3 regions of the Ensifer sp. GW821-FHT05G01 genome follow, and region 3 is predicted to be linked to each of the others. Evidence: riboswitches for the same ligand, from Rfam matches in the RefSeq annotation. Region 3 holds a riboswitch; each other region holds the start of a gene.
What was found. Region 3 has a riboswitch for cobalamin ahead of AC07UR_RS13235 (CbtB domain-containing protein). Riboswitches for the same ligand answer to the same signal wherever they lie in the genome.

Region 1 (5,523 bases), on a different contig from region 3:
GTTGTTTCTTCGTTCGTCGCTCCGACAAGGCGGCGCACCGTTTATGCCCAACCTCACTTTTGCGTCCTGTCGCCTCACGCTATTCTGACCACCCCGCGGGAGGTTTACAGCATGGCGAAGCTTGTGTTTGGAATGAACCAGTCCCTGGACGGCTATGTCGATTACCAGGGGTTCGCGCCTGGCCCCGTGCTCTTTCGGCACTGGATAGACCACGTGCGTGGCCTGACCGGCAGCGTTTACGGTCGCCGCATGTACGAGATCATGCGCTACTGGGACGAAGACCATCCTGAGTGGGACACGGAGCGGCAGGCATTCGCGGCGGCGTGGCGGCGCCAGCCGAAGTGGGTCGTGTCGCGCTCACTGAAGTCTGTCGGCCCCAACGCCACGCTTGTCGAAGGTGACATTGAGGCGGTGATCGGTGGCCTGAAAGCCCGGCTCACTGGAGAGATTGCCGTCTCCGGACCGGATCTGGCGCGAAGCCTGACCGAACTCGGCCTTATCGATGAGTATCGGCTCTACTTCCACCCGGTCGTGCTTGGCAGCGGCACGCCATTCTTCGCGGGCCCGCGGCCGCCTCTGCGCCTCGTTTCCACCGATCACGTTGGCGAAGACGTGATGAGGTTGACATATATTCCTGCTTGATCGCTGCGTTTCGACAGATGGACTGCGCCGTTTGGGGCCCGATATGGCCGCCAACAATCATCCGCAGGCGCTTGCGATCGATCTGGCTTCGGTCAACGGGCGATGGCAGTGCGTGTCCTGAAGTTTGGCACGCCGGCAAATGCGCAGGGATGCCACAAGGGGCACTTGTGTCGATATTGAGCTGCTAGGGGACCTGCGAGAACGTGAAGGCCCTGTCGCCGTGATACCATATGAACTCGTTTTCCTTGGCGCGAAGTCCTCCGGGATTTCGCAGCACTGTCCCGCACAGGTTCGTTGTCTTGAGCCACAGGAAGCAAACCTCGTCCCGGTCAAATTTGACCTCGACGTTCGTCATGCGACCGGCGCCGATGGAGGCCCAGTCTCCCGTCAGAGTGGCCATGCCCGCGATCGAAATCACAGCCTCGTGTTCCTCGCCCGAATCCAGCATGCGTCCATGCAGCCGATGCCCGAGGAGAAGTGAGCGGGCTTCGTCGGCTTCCAGTCTGTTGGCGGCGATGAAGTCGGTGTTCATCAAGGTCTCGGGCAGGCCCGCCAGCCGCAGTCCCCGATAGAAGCGCGCGCTGTCCTCCTGCGTTGCCAGGTCCAGCGGCGGGCTGGTTGCGATGCTGGCCGCAGTGCCGCCGCGTGCAAGGCGAAGCCCGTTGAAACGGGTTATGGCCGCCTCCGCTTCCGCGCGGCGACCGAGGTGCCCGGAAGCGGAGGCAAGAAGAAGGAATGAGCCGTCATCCTGAGGGTTGAGTTCGATGCTGCGCTTCGTTGCTGCCGCTGCCGCCTCGAAATCCTCGAGGCCGAATTGCGTCAGTCCAAGGACGTAGATGAAGAAGGACGGAGAATGCGGATCGAGGCGCATGGCCGTGCGGATGTAGGGCAGGGCCTCCGCCGGACGGCCGACGGAGGTCAGCACGAGGGCCGTCAGCGCGTAGCTCCAGGAGTCGCCCGGTTCAAGCGCGATCGCTTCCTTGAGTGCGGCCAGCGCGTCGGCATATTGCCAGTCCGCTTCGGACAGGAGAGCGGACGCCTGATAGGCGAGCGCTGTCTTGTGCTTCTGGGCGATCCGCAGATATTGCGTCGCCTTGGCTCTCGCTTCGGTCCGCGAGATGCCCAGCTGATAATGCCAGCGCCACATGCAGATGCGCGCGTAGACCATGGCCGCGGCGGCGTAGGCGCGCCCATAGGCGGGATCGAGCGCAATCGCCTGCTCGAAATAGGGCACTGCCTTTGCAAAGTCCTCCGGGGTGGTGCGTCGGTGATGCTCCCAGCCGCGCAGGAACGCGTCGAAGGCCGCGGGCACCATCGTTTCCTTGCGCCCGGAGGCCATCTGCTGGTCCGGGTCCAGCCGAAGTGCCAGCGCGTCGGCAATGCCCCGCATCACTTCGTCCTGCAGCGCAAAGACATCGGACAGTGAACCGTCGAACTTTCCGGCCCAGACGTGGCCGCCGCTGAGACTATCGACGAGCTGGGCATTGATCCGCAGTTGCTCTCCGGCACGCTGCACACTGCCTTCAAGCACGTATCTGACGCCGAGTTCTTTGGACACCTGCCTGGGTGTCACCGCCTTGTTCTTGTAGGTGAAGGTCGAGTTGCGCGCGATCACGAACAGGCCGGAGACCTGGGCGAGCTCGGTGACGAGCCCATCGGTCATGCCATCGGCGAAATACTCCTGCCTCGGATCGTCGCTCACATTGGCAAACGGAAGCACCGCGATCGACGGTTTGTCTGGAACACTCAGGTTCGATAGTCGGACTTGGGGCGTTTCCACGGGTGGCTCCCACGGCTGCCACCAGGCGACGCCGCTCGCCGCCACAAGCACGACCGCGGATGTAGCAAGTGCCGGCCAGCGCGTCATGCGGCGCGTTGCGGCTTTCGCGCTGCCCGCGTGGGCTTCGTTCAGCGCCAGGCGATAAGCCCGAACCGGCTTTTCGATATGCTTCAGGCGTTGTTCGCCGATAGAGACGAAACGGACATCGAGGTGTTTCTCGACCTGATCGTAGGCGGTGCCGGAAATGACGATCCCACCCGGTTCAGCGAGGCTCTGCAGGCGCTCGGCAATGATCACGCCATCGCCTTGAATGTCGTCGCCTTCAACGATGACATCGCCAAGATTGATGCCGATGCGAAATTCCAGCCGCCCCTCTTCGGAGCCGCGGCTATCGGATTTCGCGCGCTGAACCTCCACCGCGCAACGGACCGCTTCGACGACACTGTGGAACTCGACCAGCAACCCGTCGCCCATGGTCTTGATCAGCCGTCCACGGTGCGCGGCGATCCGTTGTTCGAACAGGTCGTGCAGATCGGCCTGAAATCGCGCGCATGTACCCTCCTCGTCGGCTTGGGTGAGCAGTCCATAGCCGGAAACGTCGGCAATCATCACGGCGGCGAGCCTGCGTTCCATTTGCCTACCGGATCAACGAAGCCTCTTGTTGGGCTAGTTTATCGCATTATCTGCAATCGCTAAAATGAAGTTCGCCGCCGTGGTGCAGCGCTTATGCCGTGTGACGACGACTTGCGGCCCCGGGGTACTTCGCGTTCGGCAAATCGTCGCGCGACGCAATTCGGCCGGGGAGGTGTCGCACGCGTCGATTGACTTTGCACCGCCCGCTTCCTAATCATCTGACGTTGGATGGTTTCCCCGGATCGTGGCGATGCGGGGGAATAATTGGGAATGTGACGGATGGACCCAAATCGGGCATCCTTATCGCAGCCGACCCCGCGACTGTAGAACGGTCAGGGTTCGCCATCGGGCTGAAGACCGGCTACCTCTGGATTGCATGGGCAATCGAAGGCGGTTCGGAGTTCAGCCGGAAAAGCCACTGGCGTGGCTTCGTGATCAGCCGGGTTGGACGCCTCTTCTTCTACGAATCGTCCGCCTTTCACGAAACATAAAAACGCCGGGAAGGTGAGGCGGGCCGTTCGGGCCCTTGCGTTGTTTTTCGTGTCACCACGCGAAGCGATGTTTTGGGCTCGTGACGCCGTGAGCCAGGAGACCTGCCGTCCGACAGGGGCATTCCGCCCGAAGGGAAGCCCGCTTCCCACGCCATCACGGAGGTTGTCTTGGCTTATCGACCATTTTCCGAACGCGCCTTTGGCGCGGTGAGATGCTGTTGCCGCTCGAACTCGCGACCGAGCACGTGAGGCCGCAACGCACATGAGCTATTCCCATGCCGGGCCGGTTCTGGTCCTCGGCGGTGCCCGTTCCGGCAAATCCGGCTTTTCCGAAAGGCTCGTCGAAGCCTCCGGGCTCTCCATGCACTATGTCGCAACCGGCCGGGCCTGGGACGACGAGATGCGCGAGCGCATCGACCATCACAAAGAAAGGCGCGGCGAAGGCTGGACGACGCATGAGGAGCCGCTCGATCTCGTCTCGCTGCTGACACGCATCGACGACGAAAAGCGCGTGGTGCTCGTCGACTGCCTGACGCTGTGGGTCACCAACCTGATGATGGAAGGACGCGACATGGCGGCGGAGTTCGCTGCCCTTGCCGCCTTTCTGCCCGAGGCGCGGGCGCGCCTGATCCTTGTGTCCAACGAAGTCGGCCTCGGCATCGTGCCCGAGAACCGCATGGCCCGCGACTTCCGCGACCATGCCGGCCGGCTTCACCAGATCGTTGCGGAGAAATCCGCGGAAGTTTACTTTGTCGCGGCCGGATTGCCGCTGAAAATGAAGGGTTGATCCATGACCACTGCGAGAGCCAACCAGGGCAAGATCCCGGCGACCGTCATCACCGGCTTCCTCGGTGCCGGCAAGACGACGATGATCCGCAACCTGCTGCAGAATGCCGACGGCAAGCGCATCGCGCTGATCATCAACGAGTTCGGCGATCTCGGCGTCGACGGCGACGTCCTGAAGGGCTGCGGCGCGGAAGCCTGCTCGGAAGACGACATCATCGAGCTCACCAATGGCTGCATCTGCTGCACGGTTGCCGATGATTTCATCCCGACCATGACAAAGCTGCTCGAGCGCGAAAACCGTCCTGACCACATCATCATCGAAACGTCGGGTCTGGCGCTGCCGCAGCCGCTGATCGCCGCCTTCAACTGGCCGGATATCCGCAGCGAAGTGACTGTCGACGGCGTCGTCACTGTGGTCGATAGCGCTGCCGTTGCCGCTGGCCGTTTTGCCGACGACCACGACAAGGTCGATGCGCTGCGCGTCGAGGACGACAATCTCGACCACGAAAGCCCGATCGAGGAACTGTTCGAGGACCAATTGACGGCTGCCGACCTGATCGTGCTCAACAAGACAGACCTGATCGACGCGTCCGGCCTGAAGGCCGTGCGCGACGAGGTGGCTTCGCGCACCAGCCGCAAGCCAACGATGATCGAAGCCAAGAACGGCGAAGTGGCGGCAGCCATCCTGCTCGGCCTCGGCGTCGGCACGGAAAGCGATATCGCCAACCGCAAGTCTCACCACGAGATGGAGCATGAAGCCGGCGAGGAGCACTCTCACGACGAGTTCGACAGCTTCGTCGTCGAGCTTGGCGCAATTGCCGATCCGGCCGCCTTCATCGACAGCCTCAAGGGCGTGATCGCAGAGCACGACGTGCTGCGCCTCAAGGGCTTTGCCGATGTGCCCGGCAAGCCGATGCGCCTCTTGATCCAGGCTGTCGGCGCCCGCATCGACCAGTATTACGACCGCGCCTGGGCTGCCGGCGAGAAGCGCGGAACGCGCCTCGTCGTCATCGGCCTGCACGACATGGACGAAGCAGCCGTGCGCGCTGCCATCACCGCGCTCGCCTGACGCCTTGAAGCAACGCCGTTCCAGGAAGATCGTTTCGAACCTTCCTGGAACGGCTTGAACGGATAGAACAATGCATCTGCTTCTCGCCCAGAAAGGAACGATCGCCGACGGCAACGAAGCGA
Region 2 (5,523 bases), on a different contig from region 3:
TTCGCTTCGGAAGTCCCGCAGCTGAAGCTCATGCTTGCGACCTATTTCGGCGCGATCGGAGACAACCTGCCGATAGCGCTTTCGCTGCCGGTCGCCGGGCTGCATCTCGATCTCGTGCGGGCGCCGCAACAGCTGGACGCCCTCATCGAGACGGCGCCAGCACAGCTGGTTCTGTCGCTCGGGGTCGTCGATGGCCGCAATGTGTGGCGGACGGATCTTGCCGGTCTCTTCCGCCGGCTGCAGCCGCTGGTCGAGGCGCATGGCCGCGACCACATCGAGCTTGCGCCGTCGTGCTCGCTGCTGCATGTGCCTATCGACCTCGAACTCGAACGGGCGCTCGATCCGGAGCTCGTCTCCTGGCTTGCCTTCGCCCTGCAGAAACTGGACGAACTCAGCCTGCTTGCCCGCGCCTTCGAGCCTGGCCTGGCCAATCCCGAACAGGTCTTTGCAAAATCGATCGCGGCCGCCGAAGCGCGGCTCACCTCGCTGAAGGTCCATGACCCGCTGGTCGCCGGACGCCTGAAGAACCTGACGGCAGCCGACAGCCGTCGCCAGTCGGGCTTTGCGACGCGCCGTCGGCTGCAGGAAGACAGGCTGGCCCTGCCGCTCTTCCCGACAACGACCATCGGCTCCTTCCCGCAGACGCCGGAGGTGCGCCAGGCGCGATCGCTGCATGCCAAGGGCGAACTCAGCTATGTCGACTACCTTGCTTACCTGCGCCAGGAGACGGAGAAGGCCGTGCGCTGGCAGGAGGAAATCGGCATTGAGGTGCTGGTGCATGGCGAGTTCGAGCGTAACGACATGGTGCAGTACTTCGGCGAACAGCTTTCCGGCTATGCCTTCACGCAGAGCGGCTGGGTGCAGAGCTACGGTTCGCGTTATGTGCGCCCACCGATCATCTTCGGCGATGTCTCGCGGCCGAACCCGATGACGGTGGATTGGGCAACCTATGCGCAGTCGCTGACGTCAAGGCCGATGAAGGGCATGCTCACCGGACCGGTGACGATGCTGCAATGGTCGTTCGTGCGCGACGACCTGCCCCGGTCGATCGTGTGCCGGCAGATCGCGCTGGCGCTGCGCGATGAGGTGACGGACCTGGAAGCGGCCGGTATCGCCGTGATCCAGATCGACGAACCGGCGCTGCGCGAGGGCCTTCCACTGAGACAGGCCGATCGAAAGGCCTATCTCGACTGGGCGGTCGAATGCTTCCGCATCAGCGCCTCCTGTGTCGGTGATGAAACCCAGATCCACACCCACATGTGCTACTCGGAGTTCAACGACATCATGGCGGCAATCGCGGCGATGGATGCCGACGTCATCTCCATCGAAACCTCGCGCTCGAAGATGGAACTGCTCGGCGCCTTTACCGATCAGTCTTACCCGAACGAGATCGGCCCGGGCGTCTACGACATCCACTCGCCGCGGGTGCCCACGGTCGACGAGATGGTGCATCTGATCGAAAAGGCAACTGACGGGCTGACGCCGTCGCAGATCTGGGTCAACCCGGATTGCGGCCTGAAAACGAGGCAGTGGGAGGAAGTGCGCCCGGCCCTCGTCAACATGGTTGAGGCGGCGCAGGCGCTGCGGCAATCCTTTGCTGCCGGCCGGCGGGAGGCCGCAAGCGCATGACGGGCGACAGCAACATCGAAATGGCGCCGGGGGAAACCCCGGCGCCTGCCACCTTGATCGACATCGTCTTTCCCGGCGACACCAATCATCACGGCACGCTCTTCGGCGGCGCGGGCCTGGCGCTGATGGACCGGATCGCCTTCATCGTCGCCAGCCGCCATGGCCGCGTTCCCTTCGTCACCGCCTCCTGCGACCGCGTCGATTTCCGCGCGCCCGCCCGCATCGGCCACATCGTCAGCTTCACCGGTCGCCCGATGAAGGTGGGGCGGAGGTCGATGTTGGTCGAAGTCGACATGATCGCCGAGGACCTGACGGCCGGCACCAACGATCTGTGCACCCGCGGCCAGTTCACCATGGTGGCGATGCCGGAAGTCAAGGACGCCGGATGGTCGCTGCCCCCGCTCGACGGCGCCGCGAGCGAGCAGACAGAAGGCGATGCCCTGCGTATGGTCGATATCGTCTTCCCCGATCAGGCCAACAGCTCCGGCGCCATGTTCGGCGGCGACGCGCTGGCGCATATGACCAAGGCCGCCTTCGTCGCAGCGACGCGGGCAAGCCGCAAGACGACGGTGCTCGCTTCCTGCCAGCGCATCGATTTCAAGCACCGCATTACGGTCGGCTCGATCATCGAGCTCGTTGCCCGGATCGCGAAAACCGGGCGGAGCTCGACAACGGTCGAGGTCGAGTTGTGGTCGGAAGATCTGGTGGGCACAAAACGGACGCTGACGGCCCGCGGCGTCTTCATCATGGTGGCCGTCGACCGCGACAACCGCCCGGTGCAAGTCTTCGCGGCCTGACGCGTTCGACGCGGGGAGCCGTCAACGACGGCTCTTCATCCACAGGCTTTGTTGGAACCGCGCATTTACTCCCCGTTATCCACACCCGGGAAAATATTGTCCGTTCCCGCGGGCATCGGCACCATCGAACCTATTGACGCGATTTCCCGACCATATACTATATCTAGTGTTCGAGGTTCTTCCGATTCGCAAGGATTGGGAGCGAAGATGGGAATACGGTGCGCTGTGGCGATTTCGCCTGGCTAAGCCGTGGCTGCCCCCGCAACTGTAAACGGCGAGCAACTGTCCAGCATTCGGCCACTGAAGCATGAGGCTTCGGGAAGGTCCGGGCAGAAGCACCGACCCGTGAGCCAGGAGACCTGCCTCGATCGATAAACGTCCACGGGCGGGGTGTCCGGAGAGGTCAGAGGTGTGCTTGCGGCAGGATGAAACCTGCCTGTTCGTCTCGACGTCTCCCCGGAAGCGCCGTCTTCAACTTCGGGGTGAAGTCATGTCCGCGTCATCGAATTCCTACTACTCGCCAATGAAGAGGCGCGGGAACCCGCGCATCTGATGAAGAGGTGCGCTCGGTCGTTTCGGCCAGAGCAAGCCGTCATCCTGCCAGCCCTGCCCTTTCGCCGGAGCGTGTTCGCGCGCCCGCATGCCTTTTCATGCCCAGATCCAGCCGACCCAACGAGGAAGAAATGAACGTCACCGTCTATAGCAAGCCCGCCTGCGTCCAATGCACCGCCACCTACCGCGCGCTCGACCGCAAGGGCGTCAACTACGAGGTGATCGACATCTCGATCGACGAGGACGCGCTGCAGACGGTCAAGGGCCTCGGCTACATGCAGCTTCCCGTCGTCGTTGCCGGTCCGGAACATTGGGCAGGCTTCCGCCCCGACAAGATCAGCGCCCTCTCCTAAAGAGAGGTGCGGCGCGATGGGCCTGATCGTCTATTTTTCCACCCGCTCGGAAAACACCCATCGCTTCGTGGGCAAGCTCGGCCTGCGTGCCGTCCGCATTCCCGTCAGTCCGGCCGACGGGCCGCTTGAGATCAAGGAACCCTATGTGCTGGTCGTGCCGACCTATTGCGGCGACGACGGCCGAGGCGCCGTGCCCAAACAGGTGATCCGCTTCCTGAACGATGCGGACAACCGCTCCCACATCCGCGGCGTGATTGCCGCGGGCAACAGCAATTTCGGCGCGACCTACGGGATCGCCGGCGACGTGATCTCGGCCAAGTGCCAGGTGCCCTATCTCTACCGGTTCGAGCTTCTGGGCACCGACGAGGACGTCGCCAATGTCAAAAACGGGATGGAACGATTTTGGACGTCTCAACACTCGAACGCCCTTTGAAGGCGACGGAAGCGGCGCTCGATTACCACGCGCTGAACGCGATGCTGAACCTCTATGACGAGGACGGCCGGATCCAGCTCGACAAGGACCGGCTGGCGGCCAAGCAGTACTTCCTGCAGCACGTCAACCAGAACACCGTGTTCTTCCATAACCTGCGCGAAAAGCTCGATTACCTGGTGACCGAGGGCTATTACGAGCAGGAGGTTCTCGACCAGTATTCGTTCAATTTCGTGCGCGATCTGTTCGACCACGCCTATGACAAGAAGTTCCGCTTCCCGACCTTCCTCGGAGCGTTCAAGTATTACACCAGCTACACGCTGAAGACCTTCGACGGAAAGCGCTACCTCGAGCGCTACGAGGATCGCGTCTGCATGGTGGCGCTGACGCTGGCGCGCGGCGACGAGACGCTGGCGCGCGGCATGGTCGACGAGATCATCTCCGGCCGTTTCCAGCCGGCGACGCCAACCTTCCTCAACGCCGGCAAAAAGCAGCGCGGCGAGCTCGTCTCCTGCTTTCTGCTCAGGGTCGAGGACAACATGGAGAGCATCGCGCGCGGCATCAATTCTGCGCTGCAGCTGTCGAAACGCGGCGGCGGCGTTGCGCTCTCGCTCACCAACATCCGCGAGGCCGGTGCGCCGATCAAGCAGATCGAAAACCAGTCCTCGGGCATTATTCCCGTGATGAAGCTGCTGGAGGATTCATTCTCCTATGCCAACCAGCTCGGAGCCCGCCAGGGCGCAGGTGCGGTCTACCTCAACGCCCACCACCCGGATATCATGCGCTTCCTCGACACCAAGCGCGAAAACGCCGACGAGAAGATCCGCATCAAGACGCTGTCGCTCGGGGTCGTCGTTCCAGACATCACCTTCGAACTCGCCAAGAACAACGAGGACATGTACCTGTTCTCGCCCTATGACGTGGAGCGCGTCTACGGCGTTGCCTTCACCGATATCTCGGTCACGGAAAAATACCGGGAAATGGTCGCCGACAGCCGGATCCGCAAGAAGAAGATCAAGGCGCGCGAGTTCTTCCAGGTTCTGGCGGAAATCCAGTTCGAAAGCGGCTACCCCTACATCATGTTCGAAGACACGGTGAACCGCGCCAACCCGATCGCCGGCCGCATCACCATGAGCAACCTGTGCTCGGAAATTCTGCAGGTCAGCGAAGCCAGCGAATACAACGACGACCTGTCCTACAAGCACATGGGCAAGGACATTTCCTGCAACCTCGGCTCGCTGAACATCGCAGCCGCGATGGACAGCACGGATTTCGGCAAGACGATCGAGACTTCGATCCGGGCACTGACGGCGGTGTCGGACATGAGCCACATCTCTTCGGTGCCCTCCGTCGAGAAAGGCAACGACGACAGCCATGCGATCGGTCTCGGCCAGATGAACCTGCACGGTTATCTCGCCCGCGAACGCGTCTATTACGGCTCGGATGAAGGCATCGATTTCACCAACATCTACTTCTACACCGTGACTTACCACGCCATCCGCGCCTCAAACCGCATTGCGGTCGAACGCGGCACGAGCTTCAAGGGCTTCGAGAACTCGAAATACGCCTCAGGCGAGTATTTCGACAAATACACCGAACAGGAATGGAAGCCGGCGACGGAGCGGGTGCGGGAACTGTTCGAAACCGCGGGCATCGATATTCCGACGCAGGAAGATTGGCTGGAACTCAAGAAGGCCGTGATGACCTCAGGCCTCTATAACCAGAACCTGCAGGCAGTGCCGCCGACCGGATCGATCTCCTA
Region 3 (5,523 bases):
TCGGTGCGGGCATCGTGGCGGGGGTTCGCCGCCTTCGCTTCGAAGAATTTTCGCGCGCCTATGGTGAGCGGCTGGTGGCGGCCAAACGGTTTCATTTCAGCCTAAGCATGCCTGCGGTCGGCGATAATGCCCCAGGCGATGCGGTTGCCTTCAGTGAAACCTTCGCCGTGCATCTGGCGCCAGTCATCGCCATGCTGAAGCGTCGCACGGGTCTTTCGTCCGGCGCGCAATGGCGGCTGGCAGCGGATTCGCTTGCGGGTGGTTTCCTGGAGATCGGTCGCGCGCTCGGCGACGAAGAGGATGCGATGTCCAAGGCGCTGGCGATCGTCAAACGCCAAGGCACGCCGCTCTATTCCGACAAGCTCTGTTATGAGGCAATCAAGGTCGAGTTCGGCGAGGGGAGCGGCGATCAAGCGCTGTCGCGCGTCTATCGCCTGCGCGGCGGCTGCTGTCTCTATTATCGAACCGAAGGCGGCAGCTTCTGCGACAATTGCGTGCTGTTGGCGCCGCAGGAGCGTCGGGAACGATTGCAGGCGCATCTGCTTGCATCGCAGACGGGCTGATCATCTCAAACGACAGAGCGCCTGATATCGGCGATATCAGGGGCTCGTTTGTCACGGTGGCCGGTCGGCTTATGCCTTGGCGAAACGGTCGTTGATGAAGCCCGAGACGACGCCGAGCACGATCCAGAAGGCGAGCGTGGTGGCGAGCGCCGCCACGGCGAACTCGGCGCCCAGTACGGCCGGAACATTACTGGAAATATCCGACGGCTGCGGCGCGCCATAGACGTGGGGTGCTGCGATCAGCACGAGGCCGATGATCTTGGCAACGATCTCTTCGCGCAGGACCAGCAGATAAAGGCCGACGGCGGAAAGCGCTACCGTTGCCAGCCACCAGACCTGGCGGTCGCCGAGTTCGGCGGCCGGGAAGCCCGGTAGTTCCGGCGGCAGGCCGATGGCCGGCAGCATGTGTACGGCAAGCCAGCCGCAGGCGCCCCAGAGCGCGCCGTTCCTGAGCGTGATCGGATAGCCGATGACGAGGCTGACGCCGGCCAGCAGCAGCGCGAAGCCGGAGCCGGTCACCAGATTGGCGATCAGCGTGCCGGAAAAGCGGCTCATGCCGAACATGATGCCACCTTCCTCGTGTTCGCCCTCGTGGGCGTAGGCGGGGGTGATCGGCGACAGGGCGTCGAGCAGGGCGCCGATCGGCGAAACCGCCTTCAGCGACGAATGCTGGTCGTGGTTTGCGGCGGCCGGATCGGCCGTTCCCGGCTGGGCGGCGGGCTGTTCGCCGGCGGCGGGTGCTTCGCCTTCGAATTCTTCCGCGTGCAGGATCAGCGGTACGACGCGCAGTTCCTGGGCGCCGGTCATGAAGACACCGGCAATCAATCCAGCCACGATCGCGGCCAGAAGCGTTCTGACAATCATTTTCGATATCCCTCGATATCGGCGCGCCATGCGCCTTGCAGGCAGCGCCGTGTCCCATTGGCAATCCTGCGAACGGCTCCGGCCGGCAGATCTTCGGTCTGCATCAGACGCAAGCAAACGCGTCCGGCTGTTTGCCGGAAGCGTTTTTGTCCGCAGCTATGTCGACGCGGAACGCATGTCGCGTCCCTCCGCATCGCTTAGTGGCAGGGGAAGCCGTAGGAGTGGCGGGTGTCGTGCGCGGTGTCGTGCAGCACGGCCGAATTCGCCAGGCCCGCGCCGAAGACGAGGAAGCCGCCGATGAGAAGCGCGATGATACCCGCGGTCAGACGATCGCTGAGGGAGAGCGGAATGCTCGAAACTGTAGACGTAGCCATGACAACCTCCGTGATGGCATCGGGAAATTTCCCGGTTTGGGCCCTATGCCCGCATCGACTGGCAGGTTTCCTGGCTCAGGACGTCGGGTGAGATCACCCTGGATTTGCCTCGCCTTCCCAGAGCCAAGGTCCGCCCTCTCGCGGTCTCGTCTCCAGTGGCTTCTTCCGGATCGCTCCGGAACGGCGCATTCACGTCGCTCTACAGTCGCGGGGTCGGCCGTGATTTGAATGCCCAGCATGGGTCCATCCGTCACGTTCCCGTTTACTCCCGAAACGCGTTCGCGTTGCGGGAACCAATCGATCTGATGATGATTAGGATCGCACCCCGGAGATGTCAATTAAACTTGCGCCGCCGCCCGGCCCATCCGCGACAAAATCCCGAAGGATCATGCGTTTATAGGCCTCGACGATCTGGTCGCCCTCGGCCCGGTCCACCGAGACCGCAAGCCGCATGGTGCAATCGCCGAGATGCATGATCAAAAAGGCGGCGCTATCGATCGCCTCGCGCGGCGTGCCGGGCGCAAACCGCGCCCAGACGTCGGCGAGAAGCTGGCCACCGGCACGGCTTTGCTGGAGGTCGATTTCGCGCAGCGCCTTGTCGGCCTGCATCGCCGACCAGATATCGCGCATGACGGGCTCGGCCAGGAACATATCGTAATAGATGTCGAACAATACGGCGAAGGCGTCACGCAGCTCGGCGAGCGACGTCACCTTGGCAAGCTCGGCCGCGATACACTCGTTGCACACCGCATTGTAGCGCTCGGCCAGCGTGCGCACGATCGCCGCCTTGTCGGGAAAGTACTGGTAGAGCGATCCGATCGAAATTCCAGCCTTTTCAGCGACTTCGCTCATGCGCATGGCGTCGCTGCCCTTCTCCTGGATGAGTGCCGTCGCGCAGGCGAGGATGTGTTCGACGCGCTCGCGGCTGCGTTTCTGGCTGGGTGTCCGGCGCAGCGCGGTCTCGTCGTCGGGGGGAGCCGCGGCTGGGCTTGTCTCTTGATTCATGAGTGATGCTCACATTTTGACTTGACTCCTAAAATACGAGGATTTATCACATTTGCAAATGTGAGAGATGCTCATGTTTGTAGGCCAACCTCAGGAGGAAGCGATGACGGACAAACTGACACTGGTTCTGGGCGGTACCGGCAAGACGGGGCGGCGGGTCGCGGCCCGCCTTCAGGAGCGGGGCGTTGCGGTGCGCATCGGCGCGCGCTCGGCGTCGCCTTCTTTCGACTGGACCGACGAGGCGACCTGGGCGACGGCCCTTGCAAATGTCGATCGCATTTATGTCTGCTTCCAGCCCGACCTGGCGGTGCCGGGTTCCGTCGAGATCATCGCCAAGTTTTCACGCCTTGCCGTCGACGCAGGCATCAAGCGGCTGGTGCTTTTGTCGGGCCGAGGCGAGGATGAGGCGGAAGCCGCCGAGCGTGCGCTTCAGGCCTCCGGCGCTGACTGCACGATCATCCGCGCCAGCTGGTTCTTCGAGAACTTCAGCGAAGGTTTTCTCGCCGATGGCATCGTGAGCGGGTCCGTCTTCCTGCCGACGGATGAGGTCACCGAACCCTTCATCAGCTGTGACGACATCGCCGACGTTGCGGTTGCGGCTCTTCTGGATGAGGGCCATGTTGGCCAGGTCTATTCGCTGACCGGCCCGCGGCTCATGACCTTTGCTGACGCTGTGGCCGAGATCGCTGCGGCTGCCAATCGGCGGATCAGCTATCAGTCCGTTCCGGTTGACGATTTTGCCGCGCAGCTGAAGGCCGACGGCGTGCCGGATGACTATGTCGAATTGATCCGCTATCTCTTCACCTCGGTGCTCGATGGGCGCAATTCGAGTGTGACGTCCGATGTCGAGCGCGTGCTTGGGCGCCGGCCGCGCGACTTTGCAACTTACGCCCGGGAGACCGCTGCAACCGGTGTCTGGAGTATTGCCGCATGATCCCGCTCATCCCCGCTCTGGCGTTTGCCGCCGCGATCGGTTCCGGCCTGATGGCCGGGCTGTTCTTCATCTTCTCGGTCTGCATCATGCAGGCGCTATCACGGCTGCCGGCCGAGCAGGGGATCGCGGCGATGAACGCCATCAACGTGGTGATCCAGAACCCGCTGTTTCTGAGCGTCTTCATGGGCACGGCGCTTCTGGCGCTTGCCCTGGTGATTGCCGCCTTCGTCTGGGGCGGCAATGGCAGCCTGCTCCTGGCTGTAGGCGGCATCGTCTATGTCGCCGGCGTGCTGATCGTCACCATCATCTTCAACGTTCCGATGAACGATGCGCTGGGTGCTGTCACGCCCGGCCAGGCTGCCACCGAATTCTGGCAGCAGCGCTACCTGACCGACTGGGTCTGGTGGAACCATGTGCGCACGGTGACTTCGATCGGGTCGCTGGCGCTGTTCATCCTCGGATTTGCACGCGCCTGACACGCGGCGACTGGCGGACCTTGACGAGGGTGCGCCGGTCGTTCCCGTCAATCGACCAGCGAACCGCAGGTGAGATTGGCGATTGCGCCGGTCATGGCGCCAGCCCGGTCCGAGGCGACGAAGGCGGCGTAGTCCGCGACCTCGTCGAGCTTCGGAAAGCGCCCGAGCAATGTCCCAGTCTTCGCGCGACCGTCGAGCATCTCCTCCACCGTCGTGTCGAAGCGGTCGGCAAAGCCTTGAAAGACGGCGCGTGCGTGCGAAACCGGCAGCGCCTCGGGAATGGCGTCCGGACGCAGGCAGATGACGCGGATGCCGTGACTGCCGACTTCGCCCGCCAGAATGCGCGAGAAGGTCTCGATGACGCCGCAGGTGGTGCCGTAGCCGAGGAAGCCCGAGCCTGACAGGCGCGAGCCGGGTGTCGACACCGTCAGGATGACGCCGCCGCCGCTTCTCTCCATATGCCTTGTGGCCGTCTTGGCTGTGATGAAATTGGCGCGGGTGTAAGCAGAGATCGGACGTTCGAACTGTTCCAGCGTCAGCGCCGAAAGCGGCGGACCCTGGACATGGGAAAAGCCGACGGCTGTCAGCACCACGTCGATCCGGCCGGCGCGATCGACAACCGATTGCGCGTGTTGTTCGACGGCGGCCTGATCGAGGACGTCGACGACGTCGAACTCTGCCTTTCCGCCCGCCGCTCGAATTGTCCCGGTCGTGCGGCTCAAGGTTTCGGCTGTCCGTCCGACCAGAAAGACATCAGCACCTTCGCGGGCAAAGGCAGACGCCGCAGCGCCGCCGATCGCGCCGCTGCCGCCATAAACGATGGCCACCTTGTTTTGAAGCAACATGTCAAACTCCGTTGATCCTGCCTCGTTGAATGGACGTGCGGCATGAGGCCCCTGGGTCGGCAGGGATCCCAGGTGGAAAATCACGCAGCAATTTCTCATGGTTAGAGGGTGCTAGGGCGGCGACAGCCGCCGGGCATATTCCAGTTCGGGCAGGGTATGCTTGTTCCAGAAGCCGCGCGACGTGCGGCCGGAAACCACATTGGCGAGAATGTCGAGATGGGTATGCCAGCCCGCGGCAAAGCTCGCCATCGTCTGCTGTTTCGCGATGCGCGAATGGGTGACGACCAGCAGCACGTTGGCACCCCTCATTTCCAGATCGAACCGCACCTGCGATGGCGTCGGCGTGCCTTCGCCCCAGCTATAGGCGAGCAGATGCGGCGGTTCGCAGGCGATGATGCGGCCATGGATTCGGCTTTCGCCGGCAAGGGCCGCATATTTGGCAGGCGGTTCGCCGCAATCCGT

Region 1: it holds a riboswitch for cobalamin, as region 3 does, so the genes downstream of both, cobU (bifunctional adenosylcobinamide kinase/adenosylcobinamide-phosphate guanylyltransferase) here and AC07UR_RS13235 (CbtB domain-containing protein) in region 3, are expected to answer to the same signal.
Region 2: it holds a riboswitch for cobalamin, as region 3 does, so the genes downstream of both, nrdH (glutaredoxin-like protein NrdH) here and AC07UR_RS13235 (CbtB domain-containing protein) in region 3, are expected to answer to the same signal.

The regions. Positions count from the first base shown of each region.
Region 1 is NZ_JBWKSC010000003.1:361,498-367,020, reverse strand. Features, by position in the region: gene AC07UR_RS10495 (dihydrofolate reductase family protein) at 112-642, shown strand; gene AC07UR_RS10490 (adenylate/guanylate cyclase domain-containing protein) at 827-3,055, opposite strand; cobalamin riboswitch at 3,268-3,435, shown strand; gene cobU (bifunctional adenosylcobinamide kinase/adenosylcobinamide-phosphate guanylyltransferase) at 3,809-4,333, shown strand; gene cobW (cobalamin biosynthesis protein CobW) at 4,337-5,401, shown strand; gene cobN (cobaltochelatase subunit CobN) at 5,472-5,523, shown strand, end outside.
Region 2 is NZ_JBWKSC010000002.1:294,571-300,093, reverse strand. Features, by position in the region: gene metE (5-methyltetrahydropteroyltriglutamate--homocysteine S-methyltransferase) at 1-1,629, shown strand, start outside; gene AC07UR_RS07195 (acyl-CoA thioesterase) at 1,626-2,426, shown strand; cobalamin riboswitch at 2,583-2,807, shown strand; gene nrdH (glutaredoxin-like protein NrdH) at 3,110-3,331, shown strand; gene nrdI (class Ib ribonucleoside-diphosphate reductase assembly flavoprotein NrdI) at 3,348-3,764, shown strand; gene nrdE (class 1b ribonucleoside-diphosphate reductase subunit alpha) at 3,734-5,523, shown strand, end outside.
Region 3 is NZ_JBWKSC010000004.1:424,048-429,570, reverse strand. Features, by position in the region: gene AC07UR_RS13245 ((2Fe-2S)-binding protein) at 1-563, shown strand, start outside; gene AC07UR_RS13240 (CbtA family protein) at 633-1,427, opposite strand; gene AC07UR_RS13235 (CbtB domain-containing protein) at 1,625-1,801, opposite strand; cobalamin riboswitch at 1,845-2,114, opposite strand; gene AC07UR_RS13230 (TetR/AcrR family transcriptional regulator) at 2,114-2,806, opposite strand; gene AC07UR_RS13225 (NAD(P)H-binding protein) at 2,910-3,740, shown strand; gene AC07UR_RS13220 (anthrone oxygenase family protein) at 3,737-4,216, shown strand; gene AC07UR_RS13215 (SDR family NAD(P)-dependent oxidoreductase) at 4,264-5,061, opposite strand; gene AC07UR_RS13210 (SRPBCC family protein) at 5,173-5,523, opposite strand, start outside.